3 regions of the Phormidesmis sp. 146-33 genome follow, and region 3 is predicted to be linked to each of the others. Evidence: predicted binding sites of a transcription regulator. Region 3 holds the regulator's gene; each other region holds the start of a gene.
What was found. Region 3 encodes NtcA, which controls nitrogen genes in cyanobacteria. Its sites were predicted from a motif close to TTTGTANNNNNNNNTACAAA; they were not measured.
Positions count from the first base shown of each region.

Region 1: a site for NtcA is predicted at 7,365-7,384, ahead of ACJ2PR_RS22335 (MSMEG_0572/Sll0783 family nitrogen starvation response protein). Genes of this name have one in related genera too.
Region 2: a site for NtcA is predicted at 2,125-2,144, ahead of rpoD (RNA polymerase sigma factor RpoD). Genes of this name have one in related genera too.

Region 1 is NZ_JBJPHU010000064.1:2,731-12,525, forward strand. It holds gene ACJ2PR_RS22290 (SDR family oxidoreductase) at 1-89, opposite strand, end outside; gene ACJ2PR_RS22295 (SDR family NAD(P)-dependent oxidoreductase) at 310-717, opposite strand; gene ACJ2PR_RS22300 (Npun_F0494 family protein) at 902-1,303, shown strand; gene cobQ (cobyric acid synthase CobQ) at 1,453-2,916, shown strand; gene ACJ2PR_RS22310 (2Fe-2S iron-sulfur cluster-binding protein) at 3,247-3,486, shown strand; gene ACJ2PR_RS22315 (MBL fold metallo-hydrolase) at 3,530-4,357, opposite strand; gene ACJ2PR_RS22320 (N-acetylmannosamine-6-phosphate 2-epimerase) at 4,634-5,338, shown strand; gene sipA (regulatory protein SipA) at 5,437-5,652, opposite strand; gene ACJ2PR_RS22330 (MSMEG_0569 family flavin-dependent oxidoreductase) at 5,972-7,249, shown strand; gene ACJ2PR_RS22335 (MSMEG_0572/Sll0783 family nitrogen starvation response protein) at 7,445-7,927, shown strand; gene ACJ2PR_RS22340 (Nit6803 family nitrilase) at 8,147-9,172, shown strand; gene ACJ2PR_RS22345 (MSMEG_0568 family radical SAM protein) at 9,178-9,795, shown strand, end outside.
Region 2 is NZ_JBJPHU010000050.1:15,907-25,701, reverse strand. It holds gene ACJ2PR_RS19720 (TetR/AcrR family transcriptional regulator) at 1-489, shown strand, start outside; gene rpoD (RNA polymerase sigma factor RpoD) at 725-1,858, opposite strand; gene ACJ2PR_RS19710 (polysaccharide deacetylase family protein) at 2,986-3,663, opposite strand; gene ACJ2PR_RS19705 (response regulator) at 3,722-4,117, opposite strand; gene ACJ2PR_RS19700 (FAD-dependent hydroxylase) at 4,659-5,945, opposite strand; gene ACJ2PR_RS19695 (ion transporter) at 6,080-6,898, shown strand; gene cobS (adenosylcobinamide-GDP ribazoletransferase) at 6,872-7,645, opposite strand; gene ACJ2PR_RS19685 (hypothetical protein) at 7,777-8,229, shown strand; gene tgt (tRNA guanosine(34) transglycosylase Tgt) at 8,340-9,449, shown strand; gene ACJ2PR_RS19675 (photosystem II reaction center protein K) at 9,508-9,645, shown strand.
Region 3 is NZ_JBJPHU010000032.1:39,247-49,041, forward strand. It holds gene murI (glutamate racemase) at 1-562, opposite strand, end outside; gene ACJ2PR_RS14940 (N-acetylmuramoyl-L-alanine amidase) at 594-2,363, opposite strand; gene ACJ2PR_RS14945 (cation:proton antiporter) at 3,048-4,493, opposite strand; gene ACJ2PR_RS14950 (carbon-nitrogen hydrolase family protein) at 4,677-5,489, opposite strand; gene ACJ2PR_RS14955 (hypothetical protein) at 5,667-5,828, opposite strand; gene ACJ2PR_RS14960 (hypothetical protein) at 6,208-6,681, shown strand; gene ntcA (global nitrogen regulator NtcA) at 6,741-7,412, opposite strand; tRNA gene ACJ2PR_RS14970 (tRNA-Gly) at 7,928-7,999, opposite strand; gene ACJ2PR_RS14975 (hypothetical protein) at 8,154-8,651, shown strand; gene ACJ2PR_RS14980 (alpha/beta fold hydrolase) at 8,743-9,633, shown strand.

The DNA.
Region 1 (9,795 bases), on a different contig from region 3:
AGCGTTCCACTAAACGGAGTAGCCAGGTTTGGTTCTTGAGAATCGCAGGCAGAGATGTTGACAATCACACCACCTCCAATTTGTTGCATCGGTTCTTTGACGACTCCCCGTCCTGAAGTTCGGGGATTCTTGGATCATCGGGAGTCCTGCGACTTTACCCTCACCAAAATTCACTGCGATGCGCCCCACCGCTGTATCAATAGAGAAAATTCTTGCTGCTCCCTAGGAGCCAAAACTTTCTCAGGCATTACCACCCCTTGCGAGACAGGTTCCTCCGCTCAAGGCGTGAGCCTCTGCCTGTGTTGTGGACTAGCACAAGCATACCAAAGTCGCCCTAAAAGTGCGAGGCTTGTATCCCATTTTCTTGGTCACCAATCTTGCCAACCGCACCACGCTAAGAAACAACATCTCAAAATTTTCGAGCCACAGTTCATCCGAGATCGAGAGCAAGTCAGGTCGAGACGGATCGCCAAAACTGTTGACAACAGCATCAATTCGACCAAACTGAGTCAACGTTGACTTTACCAATCGCTGCAAATCTTCAAGGTTAGCAATCGATCCCTGAGTCCCCACTCCGCCCAACTCCTCAGCCAAGTCGAGAACGCCCATTGATCGGGCCATTAGCGAAACTCGATAGCCCTGCTTTGCCAACTCCCGCGCACATCCTGCCCCAATCCCACGACTGCTGCCCGTCACGATCGCCACCTTCTGATCCATCACACTTTAGAAATACAATCCCTTAACTGTACTCATAACGAATATGATCTGATGAATTTGATAGCTTACGATCGCGCTTTACGCATCCCCCGATGTGACAGTGTTGATGAAGATGACTAAGATAGATTGAGATCAGCTAATCATCTCGATTCAAACTTTTCTGCCTCCTTGTGCGAATTGCGTCATGACATTCACTCCTTCGTCCTCTATTGACTATCCTCAAAGCACGCTTGACCGTGCCGATCGTGCCGTCCGATGTGCCCCATTTCGGCTCAAATTGTACGCTTCGATGATGACCCACAGCATTTCACTGCCCACGATCGCAGGCACGAGCGGACTACAACAGCAATACACCAAACGCCCCCTCACCGAACTGATCGCCGAAAGCGAGCTTCTTTGGCTGATTCAGGTGGGTCTGCTACGAAGAGAGGTAGACGGTCAGGGCTTAACCGATAGTTTTCGGCTGACTCCCCTCGGTCGGCAACTCGTCAACCACTGGCAAACCGCTGGCGGCGCAAATCTTCAGCCCAGTTTGAGCGATCGCTTCTACAATGCAGTCAGTCGTTGGCTCCGCGTACCCTTTTAACTAGGGAGGAGAGAGGAGGGATGAAATGTTTTTGTAGTCTCTGGTGTTGAGATTCGAGTCAAGCAATCTAAACTCCAACTAATCCTTCCCCTTTCCTCCCTCATCCCTCATCCCTCATCCCTTCTCTCCCCCCGTCTCAGAGGTTCTCAATGAAATCAATTATGGTCGTCGGGACAACTTCCCACGCAGGAAAGTCGATGATTACGGCGGCGCTTTGTCGAATTTTGGCACGGCGCGGGTGGCGAGTGGCTCCCTTTAAAGGGCAAAACATGGCACTCAATTCCTACGTGACGGCAAATGGGGGCGAGATTGGCTATGCACAAGCAGTGCAGGCGTGGGCTGCGGGTGTGGTGCCCTGGGTCGAGATGAATCCAATTTTGCTCAAGCCCCAAGGAGACATGACTTCGCAGGTGATTTTGAAGGGCAGGGTCATTGGTAAAGTGGGAGCGGCTGAATATTACGAACAGTTTTTTGAGGCGGGATGGCAGGCGATCGAAGAATCCCTCCGGCGACTGGGCGAAGAATTTGATTTAGTGATTTGCGAAGGGGCAGGCAGTCCGGCAGAAATCAATCTCAAGCATCGCGATCTAACTAATATGAGGGTCGCTAAACACTTGAATGCGCCAACGTTGCTGGTCGTAGACATCGATCGCGGTGGCGCTTTCGCACACGTCGTCGGCACTTTGGAATTGCTTGATCCAGACGAACGATCGCTAATCAAAGGCATCGTGATCAATAAGTTTCGGGGACAGCGATCGCTGCTTCAGTCTGGAATTGATTGGCTCCAAGAACGCACGGGTATTCCGGTCGTGGGTGTGATTCCCTGGCTCGAAAATGCGTTTCCGGCAGAAGATTCACTGAGCTTGCTTGATCGTCAAGCCAACACCAAAGGAGAAATTACGATCGGGGTGATTCGGCTGCCGCGCATTTCTAACTTTACTGACTTTGATCCGCTCGAAGCTGAACCGACCGTCAATGTGAAATATATTCACCCCAAGCAAGGGCTGGGTCACCCAGACGCGGTGATTATTCCAGGCTCCAAGACGACGATCGCGGATCTGATTGCACTACACAAAGCAGGCATGACCGAAGAAATCCAAAACTACGTCGCCGCTGGAGGAACCATTCTCGGCATCTGTGGCGGCTATCAAATGATGGGTAAAATTCTCGCCGACCCTGAAGGCATTGAAGGGCAAGAAGGTCGTTATCGAGGATTGGGGCTATTGCCACTCAAGACCGTAATTGCAGGTCAAAAAGTCGCCCGTCAGCGCAATGTCACTTCTAACTTTCCGCAGGAAGGGCTACCCGTTTCGGGCTACGAGATTCACCAGGGAAGGACGCGGCTAATCGAGCCAGAAGGCACTCAGTTTCTCTTTGACGATCAGAATTTAGGTTTGGTAGATGAATCGCAATCAGTTTGGGGCACCTACCTGCACGGCATTTTTGACAACGGGCCGTGGCGACGTGCCTGGCTCAATCGGCTTCGTCAACAACGCGGATTAGGCTCACTGCCGACAGGAGTCGCCAACTATCGAGAACAGAGAGAACTCATGCTAGATCAACTTGCAGATGCGATCGAGCCTCATCTCGACTTAAAGCCAGTGTTATCGTAGAAAGCTGAGCGTTGGACGCTAGACATTAGACGTTAGACCCATTCTCTGTAAAGTTTCACGTCTTTTGATCTCCCTACCTCCTTTAAAGAGAGGGAAAAATCAAAGAGTCTGGTTCCTCGTAGACGTTAGGACGTTAGACAGTAGACTTCTTAATTAAGTCCAACGTCTAAAGTCTTCTCCCATCCAAAAAACAAGCGCAACCCCAACTCAGTGAAGTGCGCTCTAGTCCCTAACCCTTTCGGTGCAACGTACCCGTTTGTCCTTGTCTTATACACTAAGGGCTGATCCTCAAAAAACTTAACTTCGTTTAGATATTTTTTAGATTTTGCCATGAGCGTTAGCATCCGATTTCTACCTGATGATGTAACGATCGCCGCCGAGCCGGGTGAACCTTTGCTCAAAGTGGCCGAACGGGCTGGCATTTCAATTCCGACGGGGTGCTTGATGGGGTCTTGTCACGCCTGTGAAGTCGAGATCGATGACGAAGAAACCGTTTGTAGCTGTATCTCATCAGTGCCTCCCGGACGATCGAGCCTCACCATCAATTTATTCTCAGATCCGACCTGGTAATGTGAGTTAGACGATGGATGTTTGGGGTGCGATCGCCTGAGTGTTATTTAAGTCGTCCTTGAGGCAGCAGTGACATCATTTTTTGGCAACCACGCAGCGTTTCGAGACGGGCAAAATCAAAAACCTGACCCCGTTTGACAAATCCACAAAACCCATCTTTTTGAGCGTTAGGCAGTTTGCCACGCTGATAATGATAGAGCCACATTTTGTTTTTAATCGCTGTTGGCAAAGTAACCAAATCTTCGTAATGGGCGTGAACGGTACTCTTGAAGGGAGACGTTTCGCAATCGTGAAAGATGATGTCAGCTTGATCAAGATAATCACCAATCACATCAGGACAAAACTGAGAATCTGTAGTCAGAAAAACTTTAGTGCGATCGACTTCAAAAAACAAACCATAGCTAGGAACGATCGTCTTTTTGCCTCGAATATGAATCGTTGGCACCAGATCAAAGCGCGTTTTCTCCCAAAAGAAATAGCTGCTCGACTGCACTTTCTGCACGTCAAAATAAGTGTCTAAGGTCGCCGTATCTCCTTGAATCGATCGCATTCCTCCTGATAATGTGTGTTCCCAGAGATCATCAGCCAGTTCTTCGCTGAGATAAAGTCTAGGCGTGGGACACCGCGCATCAAATTTAGTACTAAAGCCGACGTACTCTAATCCGCCAACATGATCGCCGTGCAAATGACTAATATAAATGTCTGTAATATCTTGATGAGAATAGGCTAAAGCATGAAGAGAAAATCGAATATCTGAACCACAATCGATTAAAAGTTTGTTGTTGCGCTCATCTACCAGGAGCATGTTTGACTGATAGTTGTCTGCTCCAATGGTGAAGGCAGACCCTGATCCGAGAAAGATTAGCTTCATTGCTTACAAGGTTTTTGGGACGGCTGGCGCTAGAGAGAGGTGAGCCTGGTTTGACCGGGGTTGGCAAAAAGGCTGGTAGATGAGACCCTTGATCAGACTACAACGGCACCCCCATAAAATTCCCTATCGTTCTTTTCAAATAACAGACTGAAATGAATGACTCACTTGTGACTGACTTTTGAGAAGACGATCTCTTTGAGCTAACCGCAAGGGGGCGCTGCCCATTCTAGGTCGCTCTGTTGCTATCATGCTTTCGATCGACCCTGAATAAATTTTATGAGTAATTTTTCTAGTGTAATTCACAGCCTGGGCGGATTAGTGATTTCTTGTCAGGCTCCAGCAGACTCGCCGATGCATGAACCGATCGTGATTGCAGCAATGGCGCAAGCTTCGGTTAATCAAGGAGCGGCTGGGGTGCGAATCGATACTCCGGCTCACGTTGCAGCAGTCAGGCAGCGTGTCTCCCGTCCGATTATTGGATTGTGGAAGCAGGTAATTCCAGGATTTGAAGTTTATATCACGCCTCAGTTTGACCATGCCCAAGCGATCGCTCAAGCGGGTGCCGATGTGATCGCGATCGATGCCACATTGCGCGATCGTCCAGATGGTGAAACCATTACAGAACTGATTCAACGCATTCACAGCGAATTAGAGAAACCCGTGATGGCGGATGTGGATAGTCTGGAGGCGGCGATCGCTGCCGTCAAAGCAGGTGCCGATATGGTGGGGACGACGCTCTATGGCTACACATCCCAGACGAAACATCTAACGCCTCCAGGGTTTGATTTATTGGAGCAGATGGTTAAAGAGTTAGACGTTCCGATTATCTGTGAGGGGGGGATTGCGTCGGCTGAGATGGCCAGGAAAGCGATCGAGCTAGGAGCATTTTCGGTGGTTGTCGGAACGGCGATTACAGGGATCGATTTGCAGGTGAAGGCGTATCGATCAAAGGTGTTTCATATCAGTGAACGGCTCAGTTAAACCGAAGAAGGGAGAATCTGGATACAGCGTTTTAGCTTGTGCAGATTTTGTTCTCATAGCTGCAAATTAATTCACCCAGTTTATTAAATCCATGAGCCTTAGCAGCCTTCCAGGTATTGGCTGTCGAGTAGATAAGTGCCTCTAGCAAACCGCACCGCCCAATAGTTACCAGGACGACGATCGACTACAATTCCTTCTTCACCTAAAGCAATCACATTTGGAGGACGCAGCATCGGCATCGGGTCGGCTGTTTTTACAAAAGACGGCAAGATCAGGACGCGAACTTTGTCACCGACGGTAAATTCTTTGGACATATAAACCTAAAGGAGGGATGAGGGATGAGGGATGAGGGATGAGGGATGAAAAAAATACTTCTATTGGTTTTGGGGTGTCAACATCTTTCACTTTGTTCTGGACGGACTGCTGTAATCTGATCGTGGCAAAATTAGCAGCGTTCTGCACGTTCTGTGACCTATCGATTTAGATGAGGGACGATCGCACTTCTCCAAAATTCTCTAGCGTTCGATCGTAAGTCCTGCCCATAGTATCAGACTTGAAACTTTCGTAGTCGGAAATACAAACCTCTCGCTTCATCAGCGCGTACTCTGGCAGCACCGATATCCAAATTTGCCCATGAAAACGCACTATTCTGTACTGGTTGTCGGCGGGGGTCAGGCGGGATTGTCAATGAGCTATTGCCTAAAGGAGCGAGGCGTTGATCATCTTGTCTTTGAGAAAAATCAGATTGGACATGAGTGGCGATCGCGCCGTTGGGATGCGTTTTGTCTCGTGACTCCCAATTGGCAATGCAAGCTTCCGGGCTATCCTTACGCAGGCGACGATCCCGATGGGTTTATGCAAAAGGATCAGATTGTTCAATATCTAGAAAGTTATGCGGCATTCTTTAATCCCCCTGTCAAAGAGGGAGTGATGGTCTCCAAAATTTGGCAAAGTGAGGCTCATTTTGAATTGACGACGACGATCGGAGACTTTACCGCAGATCAAGTGGTTATTGCAGCAGGCAGCTACCATATTCCTAAAGTGCCAAAAATTGCCGAACGGCTGCCTCAAGACATTGTACAAATTCATTCATCTACTTACAAAAATCCGGAGTCTTTACCTGACAAAGCCATTCTCATCGTGGGCACCGGACAGTCAGGCTGTCAAATTGCCGAAGACTTGCATTTAGCAGGTAAACAAGTGCATTTGTGTGTCGGAGGTGCGCCCCGATCGCCGCGTCGATATCGAGGAAAAGATGTGGTCGAATGGTTAGATGCGATGGGTTACTATGACTTGTCGATCGCCGACCATCCTCAAAAAGAAAAGGTGAGAACAAAAGCCAACCACTATGTCACCGGGCGCGATGGTGGACGTGAAATTGATCTTAGACAGTTTGCTTTAGAAGGAATGCAGCTACATGGACGGTTAAAAACAATTCATCAAGGACAACTAGAGTTTTGGTCTGACTTACAACACAATTTAGATCAAGCTGATGCAGTTGCAGAAAGCATTAAACAATCAATTGATGGCTTTATTGAAAAGCAGCAAATTCAGGCACCGATAGATCCTCCTTACACACCCGTTTGGCAGCCTCAAATAGAAGATTTAACCCTCAATTGCAAACAAGCTAATATTGGAGCGGTGGTCTGGTGTACAGGCTATCAAACAGACTTTAGCTGGATTGAAGTTCCGGTCTTTGATGGCAAGGGTTATCCGGGACATGAGCGAGGCGTAACTAGCATTCGAGGACTGTATTTTTTGGGATTGCCGTGGCTGTATACCTGGGGTTCGGCTCGATTTTCGGGCATCGATCGAGACGCTAACTATCTCGCCGATCGCATTGTCACTAGACAGAGAGTTTCCGATCCGAGTACGTGGAGTGTCGTGAACGAATTTCTGATCGGTTCGTAGTCGTGATGACTGAATGGCAGCTCACCTATTGATTTAGACAGGTTATCTGAGAAGGATTGCGATCGTTCTGACGATTATTCTTTCCATTCCTGGTCATATCGTTAGACCTAATTTTTTCGTATTCCCAGATACAAAGTTTTGTTTGAATCAGCCATTAATCTTGCATCACAATCAGTTTGTTAGAGATGAGGGAATATGCCTGAAGTAACGACTCCTGCCCATCAAGCGGGTGATTTCTTTGTCGACTACGAGGAGAAAGTTTTTCCAGATGTCAAAGCAGAACCGGGCGAGAAGGCGTTAGTGACCTTTCACACAGTGGCATTTGAGGGGTCGATCGGATTTGTCAATCTGCTGCAAGCGACTCGTCTACTGCGTAAAGGGTTTGAAACGTCGATTTTGCTATACGGTCCGGGGGTGACTTTGGGCGTACAGCGTGGCTTTCCCAAGATTGGCGACGAAGCGTTTCCGGGACACCAAAACTTCAACAATCAACTCAGCAAATTCATGTCTGAAGGTGGCAAAGTCTACGCCTGTCGCTTTGCTTTGCAAGCACTTTATGGTCACGGTGAACCTTCATTGATTGAGGGGATTCGTCCAATTAGTCCGCTTGATGTCTTGGATCTGGTGTTGTTGCATCGCAAAGATGGCGCGTTTATTTTGGACACCTGGACACTGTAAAAACCTCAAGCTTGGTCGAAAATCTCCACCGAAAATCTTCACTTGGTTTCAGATTCGGGTGCCCCCTAAATTTCTCACGAGTAGAGGACTTTGAATCTAGTTCCTGCTGACCACTTTGAACCAAAATTCTTGTCTTAAAGTCGCCCAATAAGGGGGGGTGGGGGGCAGAAGCGCTAGACGACACGAGAAACCCGATCGAGACGTTAATGAGGCGTGAATATGTTACCCATTGTCCGAGCGGCGGCGGTGCAGATCAGTCCTGTGTTGTTTAGTCGAGAAGGAACGATCGAGAAGGTATTGAATGCGATCGACGATGCCGCCAAACAGGGCGTACAGTTGATTGTTTTTCCCGAAACGGTTGTTCCTTACTATCCTTACTTTTCCTTCGTTCAGCCTCCGGTTTTGATGGGCAAAGAACACATGCGGCTTTATCAAGAAGCGGTAGAAGTTCCGAGTGTGACAACGGAGGCGGTAAGTCGGGCGGCGCGATCGCATCAGATGGTTGTCGTTTTGGGCGTAACTGAACGAGATAACGGATCGCTCTACAACACACAATTGATTTTTGATGCGGATGGTTCTTTGTTGCTCAAACGCCGCAAAATTACGCCCACCTATCACGAGCGGATGGTCTGGGGGCAGGGAGACGGATCAGGGCTAAAAGTGGTGCAAAGTGCGATCGGTAAACTCGGTGCCCTGGCCTGCTGGGAACATTACAATCCGCTGGCTCGATTTGCGCTGATGGCTCAACATGAACAAATTCATTGCGCTCAGTTTCCAGGGTCAATGGTGGGGCAGATTTTTGCAGACCAGATTGAGGTGACGATTCGCCATCATGCGTTAGAAGCGGGGTGTTTTGTAATCAACTCGACAGGCTGGCTGTCTCCAGAGCAAATCGCCCAAGTTACCCCAGATGAAAAGCTGCAAAAAGTGCTGAGTGGGGGCTGCAATACAGCAATCATTAGCCCTGAAGGTGTGCATCTTTGTCCGCCGATCGTCGAGGGAGAAGGCATGGCGATCGCTGACCTCGATTTTTCTCTCATCACAAAACGCAAACGCATGATGGATTCCGTGGGTCACTATGCGCGTCCTGACCTACTTCAACTACAAGTCAACACAGAATTAAGAACGTCGGTTGAAATAGATTCTAGAACAGATTTTCGCGTAAATTCTGATTTCAATCTAACCGGATTAGAAATGCTAGAAGAACGTCTGAACTCTGATCATTCCATCATTCTTGATCAATAAAGTGAATGGATAAACAACAGCTAATTACCAATCTTCAGTCACAGGGATTAAACCTGATCGAGCATGGAATGGGAGCGTCTGGACGCAAAGGCGGCGCAGGGCCCTCGGATCACAAAGCGATCGCGATCGACAATACAACCGTGATGGTTCCCGTCTTCACCAGTGCGGCGGCTCAATCACCCTACAGCGCACGATTTGATGCGTCCACCAAGCAAACCATATTGGAATTGGATGGAGCCGCGATCGCAGCGATTAATTTTCCTTCTCAGCCCAAGTTTTATAGCTTGACAACCGCAGATGGCATTCCCTACTGGAAGATCGCGTTGCTGCACAGCCGAGACGTATTGGCAACCACCGTTTTGCAAACCTGTACACGCTATGGCGATGTCACCACTTCCTGTCAGTTTTGCGCCATTGGTCAATCGTTGTCAGCCGATCGCACGATCGCTCGCAAATCTCCCGCTCAACTCGCAGAAGTCGCAGAAGCCGCCGTTCGACTCGATGGCATTCAGCACATGGTGATGACCACAGGAACGCCCAACACGAGCGATCGGGGAGCCGCCTACCTAACTGAATGTGCCAGAGCGATCAAAAATCGGGTTCATCTACCCATTCAGGCTCAG
Region 2 (9,795 bases), on a different contig from region 3:
GTTCGGGTTGATCCTTTAGCCAAATTATTAAATGTGACCAGAGGCAGTTTTTATTGGCACTTTAAAAACCGGGACGACCTCTTGGAAGAAATATTGCATGAGTGGGAAGCTCGTAATACCAAAAGCATTATCGAGCAGATTGATGGCTTAAACAGTTCTCCTAACGCCAAGTTATTGAGTTTGTTGGAGGTTGCTGCCGAAGACAATAATTTCTTAGAAAAGGCTGTCCGAGTTTGGTCATTCAACGATGTTAAGGCGGCAGCAGCGATCGCGCGCGTTGACAAACAGCGATTAGATTATCTCCAGAATTTGTTTCTACAGCTTGGATTTTCAGAGATAGACTCCAAAGTACGTGCCCAAATCGCTTACTCTGTAAGGCTAGGTTGGTTTGTTATGGCATCTTCAAGCTATGCATCAGAGCGTTTGACGGAAATTAGACTCATTCACACTATCTTGACTCAAACAAATAATATTGAAGCAATGCCCTAATTGCTAACCTAAGAATCTCGAAATCAAAGGCTCCGCAATTTGATTCTTCATCATCCTTAAAATGAGAGTCAAGGTTGCGATCGTCAGCCTGATAAAACTGAAGAATAATCTCTGTAGGTTGTTCGATTGTCATGAACTGCTCAATCTTTACTTTTTTCACTATCCAGGATCTTCCAAAAATAAAAGATCCAGTAGTTTTGTCGCCACTGGATCTCTCAAATTTGTGAACTGAAAATTATCGGATGTATTCCTTCAAAACGCTGTTGCGGTTGGGGTGACGCAACTTACGGAGGGCTTTGGCCTCTATTTGGCGAATCCGCTCACGAGTCACATTGAAGATTTGTCCGATTTCTTCTAGCGTCTTCATGCGACCGTCATCCAGACCGTAGCGCAATCTCAGCACATCTTTCTCGCGAGGGCTGAGGGTTGCCAAAACGCCTTCCAAATCTTCGCGCAGCAGATTTTTGGACACTTGATCTTCAGGAGTTTCGCCGTCTGACTCGATGAAATCACCCAAACGAGAATCTTCTTCCTTCCCGATCGGCGTTTCCAACGAAATCGGCAACTGAGCAGACTTGGCGATGAACCGCAGCTTCTCGATCGTCATCTCCATGCGAGTTGCAATCTCTTCTTCTGTCGGCTTGCGACCCATTTCTTGAGACAGCAGCTTGGTCGTCTTCTTGATGCGAGAAATGGTTTCGTACAAGTGAACCGGAAGGCGAATCGTCCGAGACTGGTCTGCGATCGCTCTGGTGATCGCCTGACGAATCCACCAGGTGGCGTAGGTTGAGAACTTGTAGCCCTTTTCGTGGTCAAACTTTTCAGCCGCCCGAATTAGCCCCAGACTGCCTTCTTGAATCAAATCCTGGAAGGACAGACCCCGGTTCATATACTTCTTGGCGATCGACACCACCAATCGCAGGTTAGACTGCACCATCTTATCTTTGGCCCGACGACCCAGATGCAAGCGATGTCTGAAGGCAGTCAGAGGCATGTTCACCTCCACAGCCCATTCTTTATCTTGAGGATCACGGTTCAACTTTTCAGCCAGCCGAACTCTAATTCTTTCGAGTTCTAGCAGATCTGCGATTTTGCGCGCGAGTTCAATTTCTTCGTCAGCCCGAAGGAGGCGAATCCGACCAATTTCCTGCAAATACAGTCGAATTGAGTCTTCGGTGTAGTGCTTTTTCTTGGCTTGCGCTCGTCGGCGGGCGGTCTGGGCCTTGCCTGACTTACCGTCATCATCAGCTTGCGCGTCAGAGTCGTCAGAGTCGTCTTCTAGGTCATAAAGCTCAACCTCGGTGTCGAGGGCTTCATCAGAAGGACTAGTGATGCCGAGTGCTTCGAGTACGTCGTTGGCCTGGGTCATGCCGCGTTCCTCATGCTCCTTAGATAGTGAAAGTGGAAAAAATTAAGCATTGGAGAACGATAGTCGTTCAATTCTAACTGCGGTAAGGCTGTCAGTTGTTCCCTGCTTTGACTGGTTGCAAGGTACGCGGGGACGTAGCTTTGAGCAACCCATTTTGTTGACCATGAGAAAGTGGAGGTACACTGCTTCCCCAACCAAATATCTGTTGCTGGGTAGAGGCACCGATGCACAGTTCGCTATTGTCAAGTGTTTTAAATGTCTCCCCGATTGTAGCTTTTCTCACAAAAGTTGCACCCTTTTTCTGTTGCTTCATCTGCAAAGTTGAGAGAATAACGGATTCAAATCTTACTTGCTCCACGCTGTTGCAGTGACAAGAAGGCAGGTGCCAATGGGACTAAGGTTCCTGCAAGGAGACAAAGATTAATGGGCATAATCGCTGTTTCCAGGTGCTTCAGCAGGAAGTTCTGCCTGTGTATTAAGTCTCGCTCAAGTACCACCCCCACATCAACTTAACGATCGCGAAACTGTGAATTTACGGCTCTTAATGTAACGTTAGCCCAGTTTCATAAGTTTGATCCAGCCTATTCATTAAGTTAGATGATCTTTTTGAACTTCTGTGGTGGAAAAATGATCCGCCTTAATCATTTCATCCTACTCAATGCCGTCAGGTCTCCATTCTTGGAAGTATACAAGCTGTAACCGGGTGGGCGATATGCGATTAGAAGTTTTGATGAACCAGATTTCAATTCATCAAAAAATATGTCCTAGGGTCATGGATTAGATAAGCCTGACGAATCGATTTGTACCTATGAAAACAAAACTGACCTTTACAGATTAAGGTGCTCCTCTATTTTGTAAAGGCTTTGTAAAGGCAGACTCTTCTAGCCGGGGTTTGAGCCGCTAACCAAAATTACAGGTTCAGTCGATCGCAAATCAACATTTTTAGTCGGCCGTTAGCGTCTATCCCGCTTCAAAAGGCAGGGAATTGATAGAGTGTCACCCCCTGAAGTATTGACTTGAGATAAAGCGATCGACTGACTTTTTTCTTCTTTTAGGGGGAGTTAGGGGAGATCTTCCAAGATTTCAAGCTGCGATCAAGGACGCTGCAAACAACGTGGGGCAAAGAATTATCGAGGCAATGCAGCGCACCACAAATCGTTAATAGTCGCAAACTGATAGCCCTGCTCTCTCAATGCTGGAATCAAGCGATCGACCGTCTCCGCCACGTCTCGTCCGCCAAAGTATCCATCATGAAGTACAATCACCGAGCCATTTTGCGCCTGAGTCAGCACCCGTTGCACCACAGTCGAAACGCCAGGATGCACCCAGTCTTCTGGCACCACGCTCCACATGACGGGTCGATAGCCCCACTCGGTCAACCGACGAATAGTTTTGGGCGTAAACAAGCCATTGGGCGGGCGAACATCAATCAGCTTGTCAGAAGAAATTTGACAGGCTTGTGTGATGGCTCTCTGGGTTTTCTCTAATTCTTGTTTGAGTTCGGAGGGCTGCATTGCTGCAAAAGACCGATGATCGTAGCCGTGCAGTCCGAGCCAGTGCCCCTCTTCATAGATCGCCTGAGCGAGGTGAGGAGCGCGATCGACGCACACCCCCAGGCAAAAAAAACTCGCTGAGATTTGATGTCGCTGTAAAACCTCTAGCAGAGCAGACGTGTGCTGGGGGTAGGGGCCATCGTCAAATGTCAGGGCAATTTTAGGCGTTTCTTGACATCCGGCCCAGAGACAGTCGGGAAATCTGGGCTTTAAAACCCGATGAATCAGGGGATAAAGAGGAGCGAATTGCATAGCTAGTTTTTGGGGATTGAGCGCTCTTAAAGTTGGGGTCTCAGTCTCCAAGTCTAGTTCAAACAATCGATCGACACAGTTGACGAGCAGAAGCTGACTGAATCAGAGAAAATAACACGTCAAAGCTGAGCGGTTTCACCAGGAAGCCGTCAAACCCTGGATTTTCTTCTTGATGGAGCCAGCTTGGAGCGTGGGAATCACTCAGAGCAACCAGCATAATGTTGTCCGCGTCGGCGATCGTTCTCAATTGACGAACAAAGCTCTGCGACCAATTGCTGTGGTTTCCTTGAACAATCACCAGGCAAGGCGGGTTTTGGCGGACGCGATCGACCGCTCGATCAGGTGAGCTAACAATTTCAACTGGGCATCTCAACCGTCCTAAGAGCGACTCTAGCCCGTGAAAATCTTCGGTCTGATCAACTAAAAGCAGAATATAACTCGACGCGAATTTCATGGCGTAAAATACCAAGTCACTCGCTAATATAGCGGTTGTAAAAACTGCATTTTTTGGATGCTAAATTCATCAACAGCTCTCTCACCTTGCATTTGTAAGATCTGGCTGCTCATTCTTTGCTTCCATATTTCTTAGGGTTTGTATTTTAGTTACTTATATTATTTGACTCTTTAAGGAGATAACCTGTGATCGTTTCCATCAATTACTAAGATAAAAAAGTCATTGATTGTCTATAGGAACTTTATGCAGCAGGCATTTCAAGTCATTTTGTCATCAAGAAAACATTTTCGAGTCAAGCATTTCGTCATTTTTGAAAAAACTTTAGAAGCAACTGGACGAAGGGAAAATAGACTGAAACTATCCGCTAAAGAATAGTGATTTGGAGATCAATCTACAGATTTATTTCGGTTTCATTTTTCCACTTTGATGAAACAGTAGAAGACTATCGATTTGCTTTAGATTTGTTTTGCGTTTTGTTAACGAAAGGGTCAGCGATCGCGCTAATTTCAAATTTGATTTAATCCGTCTTTATCTGTGACTTTTAATCCACCACCAGTTTTTGGACTTGTGCCAGTTGTGGGGTTTTTCCAGTAAGGCCCGTCATCAATCTCAGGGCAAAGGCTTTGAGCGGAAAAATATGCTGTAGCGCCATTAGACCGAGACGACGAACCAGTACGATCGGCAAAATATTATTTGAGAAGACGCGATCGAGTAGATCAGTAAAGCCCAAAATCACCAAATTCTCCCACTTACGCCAGCGTTCGTAGCACTTCAAAACTTTGAGACTGGCGATATCTTCTCCCTGTTGGTGAGCGATTTGCAGAATTTGCGCTAGAGCCGCCGCATCGCGAATTCCCATGTTGATCCCCTGTCCGCCAACGGGATGACAACAATGGGCCGCATCTCCAATCAACGCCAACCCAGACAACACATAATGACTGCTGTGCATTAGCTGCACCGGAAACACGTAGCGCTCTCCCTGGATAGACAATTTGCCCATCTGATCTCCAAAGCGGCGAGTGAGTTGCTCGATAAATTGAGAATCGTCGAGTTGAGCGATCGCTTCTGCTTCAAGTCGAGGAGCCGTCCAAACAATTCGGCATAGATTATTGGGCAACGGCAAAATCGCGAACGGCCCGCTTGACCAAAACCGCTCATAGGCAATGTTGTTGTGAGGTTTTTCTGGTTTGATCGTGGCGACGACACAAGACTGCCAATATTGCCATCCGTGGGTACGAATTCCAGCTTGTTGGCGGAGGGGCGACCGGGCCCCATCGGCTCCCACCACTAATCGAGTCCAAATCTGCCGAACTTCGCCCTCGACCAAAACTTCTAGCCTCGCGCCATTGGGCTGAAAGTCAGTTTTGAGAACTTTTGCAGGACACAACCAGGTGATGTGACTCTGGTGCAGAGCTTTTTGTAAGGCTGTCAGTAAAACGCGGTGTTCTGCAACATATCCAAGGGTTTCAGCGCCCAAGTCTTGTGGCACAAACTGCACCACATTGGGATGATCTGCATCAGATAAACGAATTTTGTGATAGGTGCCGAGCTGAGAACGAATCTGATCCCAAACGCCGATGCCGTCTAAAATGCGACTGGAAAGCGGCGAAATGTTGTAGGCCTGCCCTCTAGCGGTAGCCAGCGATCGCGCCTCAGCCTCAATCAAAACCACACTCAAGCCAGAGTTTCTCAGCGCACAGGCTAACGTAGCGCCAACCACACCGCCCCCCACGATCGCCAGGTCATAATCATAGGGGTCAGAATTCTCGCTCTTTTGATAGGAAGCGGCTTTGAGCGGTGCGCCTCTGTTGATTGGCTTCAGCGTCATGGTTAAAAGCAGATACGAAACTTTACATCCATTGTTACGCGAAGCATCGGGGGGATCAAGCGATCGTGGGGCGAAATCTGGATTAATTTAACCTTTGCTGTTCAAAATCTTGAGCAATTTATTGTTCATTCTTTATGTCAATACCCGAAAAAATTGCCTTTTATTTAGAAGATATTGAAACCCCGATCGGTCGAGGCATTAATCTTTTTATCACTGGACTGGTTCTCACGTCCTCTGCAATCTTTGTAGTAGATACTTATCAAATTTCTCCTAATCTAAGAGAACAATTAAACAGTCTAGAAGCTGGAATCCTGCTCATCTTTGTGGTGGAATATCTGCTGCGCTTTTGGGTAGCTCAAAACAAAATTAAATATTTTTTCAGCTTATATTCAATCATTGACCTGGTTGCAATCCTGCCTTTTCTCCTGGGGGCTGCAAACGTTGGCTTTCTAAGAATCTTCAGGTGGTTTCGGATTCTCAGGCTGATTCGCTTTATTGGTGGCAGGACTATTTTTGGCTACGTCAGCAGCGAAGATAGTGCCATTTTTACGAGAATTTTGTTTACGTTGTTCTCGATCGTATTTGTCTATTCAGGCTTAATTTATCAGGTCGAACATTCTGTCAATCTCAAATTCAGCACTTTTTTGGATGCAGTTTATTTTTCAGTTTCTACGATTACGACTGCCGGACTGGGAGACATCACCCCTACTTCTCAAATCGGGCGCTTTTTAACAGTTTTGATGATGGTAACTGGAATTGTCTTGATCCCGTGGCAGTTGGGTGATCTGGTGAAACGCCTGGTCAAAACAGCCGCCCAAACGGAGATCACTTGCTCAAACTGCGGGCTATCCTTTCACGATTCAGATGCTCAGTATTGCAAAGTCTGCGGCACTGCTATCTCGACTTCTATGATCGCAGACAAACCGCTAGAACACCGTCAGCAAACTGAGTAGAAATGCCTCCGTCCACTCGACGATCGCCCCATAAGTATCCCCCGTTTGTCCCCCTAGTTTGTGGTTAAACCAAGCTCCTGTTAACAGCGCGATCGTTCCTCCACCCAGCGCCATTCCTACAGACAGCAGAAGGCGATCAGGATGCAAAAAGAGTTCTATCCCACTCAATCCCAACAGGATGACGAGCGTCGGAACGGCCGCCCAAATTGATCGAATCGAGGCTTTATGAAAGGCACCTTTTCCGGTAGGTTTGAGATAGGGGAATCGAGCGATCGCGACCAACTGCCCCCAACGTCCCCACCCTGCCACACCCATTAAAATAAAAGTGCGATAGCCCAAGTCACCCCCTAGATCGCTCAACGCAACCGTTTTTAGCACCACCAGCACACAGGCCGCCATTGCCCCAAACGCTCCCGTCGCACTGTCTACCATCACTTCGAGCCGACGTTCTGGATTCGTCACAGCCAGCCCATCTGCGGTATCCATTGCCCCATCTAGATGGAACCCTCCCGTGAGGGCGATCCAGCTTGCGACGACGATCGCGCTTCGAGTTAACAATGGCATCCCAACCCAACTCAGTCCCCAGTCCAAAAGTCCCAGCAGTGCGCCGATTAGGAGACCAATCAAGGGTGCAATTCTGGCGATACCGTCAAATTCGAGTGTCCAAGAAATTGGTACAGGTAAACAAGTGTAGAAGGCAATTCCAGCGGCCGTTTGTTGAAGAAATCTGCTGCAAGCTGTCCACATTTTTCCACATCCCCCCTTTTATAGAATTTGAACTCTTCATATTCTGTTTAAAGCTGGAGATCTGATTTTCCAGCCATAATGACGGTAGAAAGTTATCACCAGGGTCTGCGAAACAGAAGGCTTTTCTTGCTATGAGTCACGAACAACCCTCCCGAAACGCTGGTTTGCCAGCACCTTGCATCATCGATACAGGCACGATCGTCGATAAGCGCGACATGCATCGTCTGCTGGCTGACCTCAATCGGGTTCGCTACATTCACTCTCAAGATGGCAAACCCACGAGTGAGGGTGAAGGCTGCATTTTAGAGGTTTTTGCTGACCCTTGTAGAGCGACGCTGATTGCCAACCATGCGCTTTATCTCAACGTCCACAGCTTTGATTATCTAGAATTAAGCCAGTCTGAGGAGCATGAGGCGTTTTTTGATTTGATTCAAGAGACTCGTCAGCTTCGATTGATTCCCCTTTCCAATCCGCTCCAAGACCAGTCAGGCAGAACGTTGAACGCAGCCGCACTAGAGGCGATGGTGGCCGAAGTTCTCTCGGCGAGTTGGGATGTACATCTCGACGATGAAGAGTCTTTTTGAGGGATGAGGGATGAGTGGAAAGCTTCCCAGTAACCTTCGTGAGTCATCAGTTGAGGAACGACTAGAATGGGATCTTGTCGAATTGTCCCAAATTGACTGCCAAATTGACTTTGAGTAATTTTTCTTTTCAGCGCCAGGCTCAGTGTTGTGATACTCATGCGCGATCGGGAATCTTTTCTACCCCTCATGGGATTGTCGAAACGCCGCGCTTTATGCCCGTGGGCACTCTGGCAAACGTCAAAACTGTCACGCCTGCACAGCTAAACGAAACGGGGGCGCAGATGGTGCTGGCAAATACCTATCATCTGCATCTGCAACCGGGAGAAGACATTGTAGAACGGGCAGGTGGCGTGCATCGATTTATGAATTGGTCACAGCCGATGCTGACGGATTCGGGCGGGTTTCAGGTTTTTAGCTTGAGCGAAATGCGATCGATTTCCGATGAGGGAGTGACGTTTCGATCGCCGCGAGATGGGCAGATGATTCACTTAACGCCAGAGCGATCGATTCAGATTCAAAATGCGCTGGGTGCGGATGTGATCATGGCGTTTGATGAATGTCCGCCGCCTGGAGTGGGTCGCGATGCTGTCGAGAAATCTACCGATCGCACGTATGAATGGCTAAAACGCTGCATTCAAGCACATGGACGATCAGATCAAGCCCTTTTTGGCATTGTCCAGGGTGGCGAATATTTGGATCTCAGAGCAGAAGCCGTTCGGATGTTGGCGGATCTGGATTTGCCGGGATATGCGATCGGCGGGGTCAGCGTCGGAGAAGCGCCCGAAGTGATTGATCAGGTCGTACAAGCCACTACGCCCCTTTTACCCGAAAATAAGCCGCGTTATCTGATGGGCGTGGGCACGTATCGAGAAATGGTCAGAGCGATCGCTGCTGGCATGGATCTGTTTGACTGCGTGATTCCGACTCGTCTGGCGCGACATGGATCGGCTTTGGTAAGGGGCGATCGCTGGAATCTCAAAAATGCCCGATTTAGAGAAGATTTCACTTCGCTCGATGAGTCTTGCCCCTGTTATACCTGTCAAAATTTTTCTCGCGCTTATCTGAGCCATCTGCTGCGATCGCAAGAGCTTTTGGCCTACACCTTACTCTCGATTCATAACATCACGGAACTGGTACGCTTTACGCAGAGAATTCGAGCCGCGATCTTGAAAGGCACCTTTAAGCAAGAATTTGCTCAGTGGTTAGTGCCAATTGAGTGAAGCGATCGTGTTAAAATACGTTTCAATTATGAGTTCTGTGTTGGAGAGGCAAACAAGTATGGAAGCAGCCCTGCTCTTGGCAAAACTGCCCGAAGCTTACGCGATTTTTGATCCCCTGGTTGACGTTTTACCTGTGATTCCTGTCTTTTTCTTGTTGCTGGCTTTCGTTTGGCAGGCAGCGGTCGGTTTTAGATAATTCTCAATATCAAACGAATCTTAATGATGTGAGAGGGGTGGTTGAGACTGCCCCTTTTTTGTGGGGAGGAGTGAGAGAACTTTGTTCTGCTTCGTAAGGAGTGGATGAGGGAGAACTTCGATGATCTGTTCTCCCTCTGGGTGTAATCCG
Region 3 (9,795 bases):
CAATCCGATTTTGTTCGATCAAGGGCACAAATTCGGGACAGCCCACTTGCCAAACTTCTGCGGTCGGATCGACTTCTAAAATTGCTTGACGATAAGCATTACTGGCTGCCGTCGCAGGCGTCGCAATCACCCCAATTCGCTTCCCAACTTGAACCGCCGCTCTTGCCCCCGGCAAAATCAAACAAACGATCGGTAAATCTGGAAACTCAGAGCGCACCTGCTCGATCGCCAACGCAGAACTGGTATTGCAAGCCACGATCACCATTTTTACGCCTTTGTGCGTCATCCAGGTGAGAATCTCCCGCACATACTGCACGATTTGACTGGGAGATTTTGTCCCGTAGGGCAACCGCGCCGTATCGCCAAAATAAAGCACCGACTCAAGAGGCAACTGACGGTAAAGCTCTCTCAACACAGTTAAGCCCCCGACACCGCTATCAAAGATGCCAATGGGGGCGTTACTGGAAGGTTTTGGGTCTAAATTAAAATTGGCTGGTCTGCTTGAATTTAAATCTTTGTTTGAATGACCGGACTGTCCCATTGTTGAATTTTGACTCCTCACACACACACTCCTTAATCTATCGCCAAGCAAATTAACGCATGTACTGTAGAATACCGCGAGCGATCGCTTCTGCCATCTGTCTGCGATAACTTGCTGTCGATAATTTAGCAGCATCGTCGCGTCCTGTCACAAATCCGACTTCAACCAGCACCGACGGCATCGAGGTTTTTCTCAACACATAAAATCGAGCCTTGCGAACGCCGCGATCTCGGACACCTGTACCCTGCAACACACTGCTGTGAATCGATTGAGCCAACCCCAACCCGCTATCAAAGTAGTAGGTTTCAAGCCCGCTGATATCCGGTCGGCTCATGCTGATTGCGTTGGCGTGAATGCTGACAAATAGAGTGGCGTTAACTCTTTCGGCCAGAGCGACGCGAGGTTCTAGATCGAGATCAATATCGTTCGATCGCGTCAAAACTGCCTGCACGCCCTGCTGTTCTAAAATCGCGGCGACTTGTCTGCTGATGTCCGTAACGATTTCTTTTTCCTGCAAGCCTCCAATTCCCACGGCTCCCGGATCAGGGCCGCCATGACCTGGATCGATCACCACAACCCGCCGTCCGTTGGGCACTCGTGGCACCGTTGGAATCGGATTGGTCGCAGGCGGCACAGGAATCGTAGAACCCGGTGAACTGCTCGGAGGTGAAACCGCAAATAGCCCCGATCGCCGTAGTTGTAGGGCAAGCAGTTGCCGACTCGGTTGATTGATATCGCCAATTTGTACCCCGGCCGCTGGAGACAACAAAATCGCCACCGTACGGGCATCTTCTTGTCTCAGCCGCACCTGTAATAAAGGACTGTTGGCAGAAAGGCTCGGCCCGCGCACCGATCGATCCAACTGAGCCGACGGAACGGTGATGCGGTAAGAACTAGAAGCCCGATCCCATCCAGAGGTATAGGTGATGGGACGATCAGCCCGAATCAGAAGTTGGCGACTGCCCTCATCCAATTCGACCGCTTGAATGGTAGCCACGCCGCCCTGATTTTGAGCGATGGGTGGCGGACTGTTTGGCGGATTGCTCGGTTGAGGCGTGGAGGCCGTCCCCAACTGGGGCAACAACACTAAGCCATTTGTCCCGCTGGGAGTTGCCTGCCAATCAGCGCTATTGGGCGAAACGGTCAGCGTCAAACGCACCACAGAAGCCTGAAGCTGAGACACTTGAAGCCGACTTGCCCCATTGCGATCGCTGATAAAGTTGCGAGAAGTCAGATTCGGCGAAAGGGCTGACCCGTATAGATCAATAAACATCTGTCGCCGATCGCTGCTTCTGATCGATCGCACTTGTGGAGTGCCCCCCGTCATGCGGATAAAAAACCCATCCGGAGTCGGCTGCACGTTTTGAATAAACGATCGGGTGCTAACACCGGGACTAGAAGAAATAGGCGACTGAGTGGGAACCGTCACAGAATTGTCAGGCGCGCTGGCAGTCCTGTCTACTTGCGGCGTGGGTAACTGGACGCTCCACTGTTGAGGTGTGGCCCCGCGAAATTTGACCTGGCTGGGGTCGATCGTATAGCCCGATGCCATCTCAACGACAATCCGCGTCGTGCCGCGATCGAACTGACCCACCCGCACCGACTTGATCGCCCCACTGTAAGATTCTGTGACGGCGGGGCGACCCAGTATGACCCCTGGTAAATCAATCACCAATCGAGTCGGATTTGCAATCAGTTGGGCCCTGGGCTGCACCCCATTATCAGTTGTAAACTCTAAGCGATTTTGACTCGAATCAAACCGCCAAAACTGTAACCTTGCGGCCTCAGCAGCCGAAGGAAATAGAAATAGAACAAAAGGCAAAAGGTAGAAAAAAAAGTAGAAATTTAGCCTTCCTTTTTTTAGGTTCCTATTTTCTATTTCCTGTTCAAATACGTTGCGTTTCAAAGTCATCGCTCCTTGTTTGCCGCGCATCGCGATCGGGTTAGAAAATCACCACAGTTCCTATGATTAAGCACATTTTCAAGCAGACAAGAAAGGGCCGGGTCAGAAAAAACCTTAACCCCGCCGTTAAATTGAATCACCATCAGACGCAGACTATTAAACATTAGACACTGGACTTTAGACCAACCGCTTGAGGTTTTGGATCATTTCGCAAAGAAGTTCGATAGTAAACATCCAATCAGATCTAAAGCCCAATCTTTTTGACTTCTATTTTGCCGTCGTTGCCTATTTAGTCTTCTCCGATCGTCCCCTCTTTTCTGGAAAATTCTGCTTTATTCAGTAGAATCTTTTGCACCCTTGAATTTGGCAGACGCAGATCTCAGTTCTCAAGTTTCGGAAAGTATTTATAGAATTTTGAGCAGAGTAATCCTTCAGCATGAAATTTTTAAACGCCTGCCAGTTAGTATGACCGCCCATCTATCTCGTTTGTGAACTTAGATTTAGGCTACAGCATTCTAATATAGTTGCCTTCTTTGGAATATATTTTTTCGGCGATCGCCTGTCCGTATCTTTACGCAAGCGATCGCCGACTAGTTTCACATATCAGGACTGTGGACGATCACCCACCGCGTCTTCGATCAGCCCTTCAACCGCCGAAACTTCGCCCGTCAAACCTTCTGAAGACGCTTCTTTAGAAAACACGACGCGCAGCAGGGGAGGTGCAATAAATGTGGTGAAAATCACCATGACCACGATCGCCGCCTGCAATGACTCCGACAACACGCCGCTAGTCGCCCCAATCGCCGCAAACACTAGCCCCACTTCGCCTCGCGGAATCATCCCCACGCCGATCGCCAGTTTGTTTAAGTCTGGCTGACCCCACAGCGTAAAGCCCGTCACGACCTTGCCTGCGATCGCCACGATGATGAGAAAGGTCGCCATGATCAAGCCTTCCCGATTGCTGGCGACAAACGGATTCAAGACGCTCACATCCGTGCGGGCACCGACGACAACAAAGAAGATTGGCACCAACATATCGGCGATCGGCTCGATCTGTTCTCTCAGTTCTTTACGCTTCTCGGTGTCCGCTAAAATCAGCCCCGCCGCAAACGCGCCCAAAATCGCCTCAAGCTGAATCACGACTGCAATGTAAGACAGCAAAAACGCAAAAACCAGGGAGACAATTAACAACTGTCCACGAGTTCTCAATTCGTTGACCAGCGAGATCAAAAACGGATTGAGCAACAGTCCCAGCCAGAGACTCCCGACCAAAAAAACTGCTGCACTGATAATCAGATAGACAATGTTGCCTACCTGCACTTCGCCTGTTTTAGCTAATCCTGCAACCACCGCCAGCACAATAATCCCTAGCACATCGTCTAAGACAGCCGCCCCAACAATGATTTGACCTTCTTTAGAACTGAGCCGCTGAAGCTCGGACAAGACTCTCGCTGTAATGCCAATGCTGGTCGCCGTCAGAGCCGCCCCCGCAAAAATCGCTGGAACTGCTGGAACCGCAAAAATCGTCATCAATCCCGCTGTCCCCATCGCAAACGGCAGCGCCACCCCAACGCAGGCCACGATCGCCGCCTGTGGGCCAACTCTCAGCAATTCTTTGAGATCTGACTCTAGCCCAATCTCAAACAGCAAAATCACAACGCCAATCTCTGCCAACACCGAAATTACTTCACTCTGGGCAGCAAAGGTAGCATTTAACTCAGCAGGACTGACGTGAGCCGACATCTGAAGCATTTGCATGATCAGAGATCCACTCGCGTTGCTTCCTCCGGTTGAAAACACTAAAAGATGGAGGGCAGAAACCCCGATCGCGACTCCTCCGACCAACTCTCCCAACACCGGAGGCAGATCAATGCGGGCGCAAATTTCTCCCCCAAGTTTGCTGGCTAGATAGACAGCGACCAAACTCAACAGCACGCCTGCCAGCACGAGAGAAGGATTTTCAGTCTCGGCGGCAGTCGCCAAAATCGGAGGGATGACAAAAACAGAATCGTAAATAGAAGCCGTTATCCAGGCGAAGGGATCGATCATGGTTCACTCAAAATCGTCCCTTCCAATGGTACAAGCTTCTTTACATTGTGGAGTGTGGAGTCAGGAGTGTGGAGTCAGGAGTGTGGAGTCAGGAGTGTGGACTGAGGAGTGAGGACTGAGGACTGAGGAGTGAGTGAGACAAGTCAAAACCCATTCAGAACTCATTCAAAAGTCCTTACTGCTCTAGACAAAGACTCGGTGTTGGAGAGAGGGCATTTGGCGGCGGACTTGTTCGAGACGGGCGGGTTCGATCGCCGCGATCGCCACTCCTGGTGTGTCGCCTGCATCTGCCAAAATCACGCCCCAGGGGTCAACAATCATGGCGTGACCGTGGGATTGACGCAGCGTATTGTGTCGTCCGGTTTGAGCGGGGGCAATCACATAACAGGTATTCTCGATCGCTCTCGCCTGTAGCAAAACCTGCCAATGATCTTTGCCCGTGTGTGCCGTAAACGCTGCGGGGACAAACAACACCTCTGCTCCCATCTGTGATAGTTGACGATATATTTCTGGAAATCGCACGTCATAGCAGACTGACAGCCCCAGGTTGCCTAGCTCTTTGGTCGGGTAGACGGGCGGCATTTTCAAGCCAGCAACGACCATCGACGATTCGCGGTACGTGTTGCCGTCGGGCAAATTGACATCAAAAAGATGTACTTTTTCATAGCGAGCAATTTCCTGACCATTGGGGGCGACCAGCAGGGCGGTGTTGTAGACTTTACCGTTGCCAACCGGGACAGGGTAACCGCCGCCCAAAATCGTGACTTGAAAACGCTGCGCCATTGTTTTGAGAAACTTTTCGCTCTCTTGAGCAATTTCCTCAGACTGGGCTAGTTTTGCCTGCTCGTCTCCCAAAAAAGAAAAGTTTTCTGGCAACCCAACCAGTTCCGCTCCTCGACGCACCGCGAGATCGATTAGTTCTTCTGCCTGCGCCAGATTCTTGTGTAAATCGGGCAGACTATTCATTTGAATTGCAGCAGCCAGGTAAGACTTCATGGGTTTAGCTCAAAATAGCGGGTAGGTAGAAAAAGCATTTTAAATCTTGAGCCGTCCCCTAATTGCAATAAAATTTTGCAGATGTCATCTAACAAAAGCATCAGGCGATCGAGACTCTCGACCTACTCATACTTTAAAGCCACAGAAAACCCATTGATCCCTGCTTTTTGTTTTGAGTTAAGCGTCTCCTTTGACCAACGTCCGGATTAGTTGCCAACCTGTCCAGCCGATCGCTGAAACCAACACTACCAGCATCACCAGAGACAGCGCTGAAAAAGGAGCAATCAGCATCATCAGCAGCAGCCCCAAGAGTAAAATCATCACGATCGAATTGTTCACAACGAGCGTCTCCCAATTTAGAATCAGGTTCAGTTTAATCAAGAGAGCTAACTCAATGCCTCTAGCGATAGCAGCATTTCTGTCGCGTAATTGTTGTGAACATATGAAGAAACTTTTTGATTTATAGTCTTTTGCAAATCTTCTGAAATCACTGAATCTTCTCAAGGCGTTTGGGCTAGTGAGAATCGCAAAATCAGAAAGCGATTGCCTTCTTTTTGACCAGATTGAACCATAAAAGTTTGCGCTATGATAGCGAAGCTATTCCCTTGGATAGAACCCTTTGATGGTAGGAATCTTTAGCCATCTAGCGCAGCCTCACACAAGGGAATCAACGCTCAATCATCCATCCCTTTTGGAACGCAACCCCGGTGAGAACCCTATGGAAGAGTGGCAAAAAGATTTTTCTGAACTGTTAGAAACGATCGCGGATCACATCGAAGGCTTCTTTGTTGAAGTGTCGAGAGAAGTGACAGAAGTGGTCAACGTGTTTGTAGAGCTTTCTGACGAGCTTTCGGCACAGGCACAAAATACCTTTACAGATGAGATTGACCAATACATTAATGAGCTAGTCAACCCCGTTTTAGAAGCCTATTTTGGGTTTGAAGGCATGGTCGGAGAAGCTGCCCAACCGATGATGCAAACTGTAGAACCGCTGCTCAACCAACACCCCATCTGTGTCGGCTGTCGTCACTATCATGGGCAAGCCTACAACGGCAACGTGCTAGTCTGCGGAATGCACCCCTACGGCGTGGGAGAAGGACTAGACATCTGCCCTGATAAAGAATTGACCCGCTGGAAGTCACCCTACCTCAATTCAGAAGGTCAATTTCTATTTAGAGAAGACGATTGGTAATAGGCGAGGTGTGAAGCCTGAAATTTGTACGCCTTCAGGCTTCGCCGACTGGCTAGCGATCAGGTAAACTGCTGACTCAAGGTGACTGGATTGTGGACAGTGATCTTCTTTTTGTGAATAGAGATCATTTTGTCCTGTCGCAAGTCTCCCAGCAGACGAGTCACGGTCACCCGCGTTGAGCCGATCGCTTCTGCAATGGCTTGATGAGACAGCTTGAGGTCGATCGTGATCCCTTCTTGACTGGGCAGGCCAAAATCGCGACAGAGAATCAGCAAGAAACTCACCAGACGCGACCCCATATCTCGATGCGCCAACGTTTCGATCATCATTTCGGTTTGTAGAATTCGAGACGACAGCCCTCGCAGCATTAGCAGACAGAGTTCGGGGTTGTCTTTGAGTGCTTTTTCAACCTGCTCAATTTGAACAGACAGCAACTCAACCGATGTGAACGCAACCGCATGATAAAAGCGATCGGCGCGTTGCCCGGTGATCAGTGACAGTACCCCAAACACGCTGTTTTCTCGCAGTAAGGCAACCGTAATCTCCTCACCCGCCTCATAAACTCTCGAAAGCTTGACGGCACCTTTGACTAAAAAATAAACTCGTTCTGCGGGGTCGCCTGGAAAGAAGATCGTTTTGCCTCGCTCAAACGTCTCAACGACAGGTGGAAAGGCACCGCCCCCAATCTGGCGAAATAATGCTGCAAGTGGTCGCTCTTTGGTCACTACCATGTTCCTTGTCGAACTCGTGCTCTTAAACTCTCTTGATTGACCTGGCAACGGTTTTTACTTGGCTGTCAGATGATCTGTAAGAGATTGATGACTTTAGAACACTTAAACTTACTCTTCAAGCAGTTTTTGTGCTCGATACTACACTATTCTGCCAGGTAGTTGAATTTTTGCAGGGATTGAGCTAAGTCTCTAACAATTGCTTAAGGTTTGAGCTTAAATTCGTCGTTCATCTGAAGATTTTTAAGATCTGTTACCCATCTTAATCAGGCTGGAAGTCAATAGATTAATCAATAGATCGATTCAAAGATCAATTCAGTAATAAGCTTGTCAAAAAGTACGTTGTGAGTTGAAGATTTCAGAACGATGACCGTGTTGAAGAGCGGTATTACCCAGCGTCAAGGAGCTTAATTTACCGAAAGCTCTAGAGACTTTTAGGGTGCTGCCTTTTAGTCGAAGACATTCAACTCTTGCATTGAGAATTCATCAATCTGGGATTAAAAAATTTTTAATTAAAAAGCGGGTAACGCGATTCGAACGCGCGACATTCACCTTGGCAAGGTGACGCTCTACCACTGAGCTATACCCGCAAAATTCGGACAAGTTCTACTATTGCAGATACTCATAGAGATGTCAAGCCTGAAAAACCAAAAAGCCGGAAATCAGGAAATCGCATCGCTTCTCAGCATATAGGATGTAGAAGGATGAAAAAAGAACATCCATACTCCTTACCTCCTACTTTTTATGGTTCAATACACGCTTGCTCAAAGTCCCGAAGTCATTCTCACGGTCTCTGGTAAGGATTCTGCCAAAGCTCGCGAGAAGGCAATGGATCAACTGATGGAACTAATGGATGACGGCAAACTGCCCACCGAGCTAACGGATGGCTTTGGGCCGCAGCACTTTATCGAAATTAAAGATCAAGGCGCGATCGCTTCCAGTGATGAAGATGCCCTCAATCAAGCCGTTCAGGTTCTTAGCAGTCTGGCAACCCTCAAACTCAAGGCTCAAGAATCACGCTCTGAAGCGCTGCAAGTTCGCGAACAAATCGACATTCTCTTTACGGATGAGCTAGTCAGCGAAGAAGAAATCAACAGCCTCAAAGAAGGCTTCAAGGTTCTCAAAACCTATGCTCAGACCAACATGCGCTACCGAGAAGCTCGTTCTCAAGCCGAGACCGCTCGCGTTGTTCTTGACCAGGCGCTCCAGTCGCCATCAGAGCTAAAGAAATCAGGAAAGTAGGTGGCTTTAACTCAGAACGCGCTGGACGCTGAAAATTTAGACGTGAAATATTATGATGGAGAAGTCTTAAGAAAACTTCACAAAACGAACCGTGACAGTAGAGCAACTTCCGACTCCAGCAACTTTTGAGCGACAAACTTGGGAATGGCAAGGGCATCAGATTCGCTATGTGTCTATGGGGACAGGCCAGCCTTTGGTATTAATTCATGGATTTGGGGCCTCAATCGGACACTGGCGCAAAAATATTCCCGTTCTCGCTGAGGCTGGCTACCAGGTGTTTGCTCTCGATCTGCTGGGGTTTGGCGGTTCCTCAAAGCCTGAATTGGACTATAACCTGGAGCTTTGGGTCGAGTTGATCCGCGACTTTTGGGCCGCCAAGATTCAGCAGCCTACCGTATTTGTCGGTAACTCGATCGGCGGCTTGCTCTGTCTGATGCTGTTAGCCGAACATCCCGAAATCTCGGCTGGGGGCGTGTTGCTCAATCCTGCTGGAGGACTCAATCACCGACCTGAAGAGTTAAATCTGCCATTGCGGATGATCATGGGTACTTTCTCAAAAGTTGTGAGTTCTCAAGCGTTTGGGCCATGGCTCTTCGATCGCGTCCGTCAAAAAGCTCGAATTCGCAACAGTCTCAAGCAGGTTTATCGCGATCCTGATGCAATTACAGACGAGTTAGTCGATCTGCTGCACGAGCCGTCTTGCGATCCGGGTGCCCAAAAAGTGTTTGCGTCGATTCTCTCGGCTCCGGCTGGCCCTCGACCAACGGAATTGTTTCCTAAAATTAAGGTGCCGCTGTTGGTGTTGTGGGGCGAAGCTGATCCCTGGACACCGATCGCAGGCGCTGAGATTTATCGATCGCTCACTGACACCCATGATGTGCAATTTGTCGGCATCCCAGATACGGGGCACTGTCCCCATGACGAACGCCCCGAAGTCGTGAATGCCCAAGTGTTGGAATGGTTGGCCCAGAAAAAACTCTGAGGACGACACTGAGAACTTTATAAAGACGGATGCGGGAGGTGAGCGTATTTACGGATTAGCCTTGTCAGAAAAAAAGTTAGCCTCGGAACCGATAGGCTGATCAGATTTGAGATTGCAGGCTGGGGCAGACGAGACGCATCTCTGACCCTGCAACATTCGATC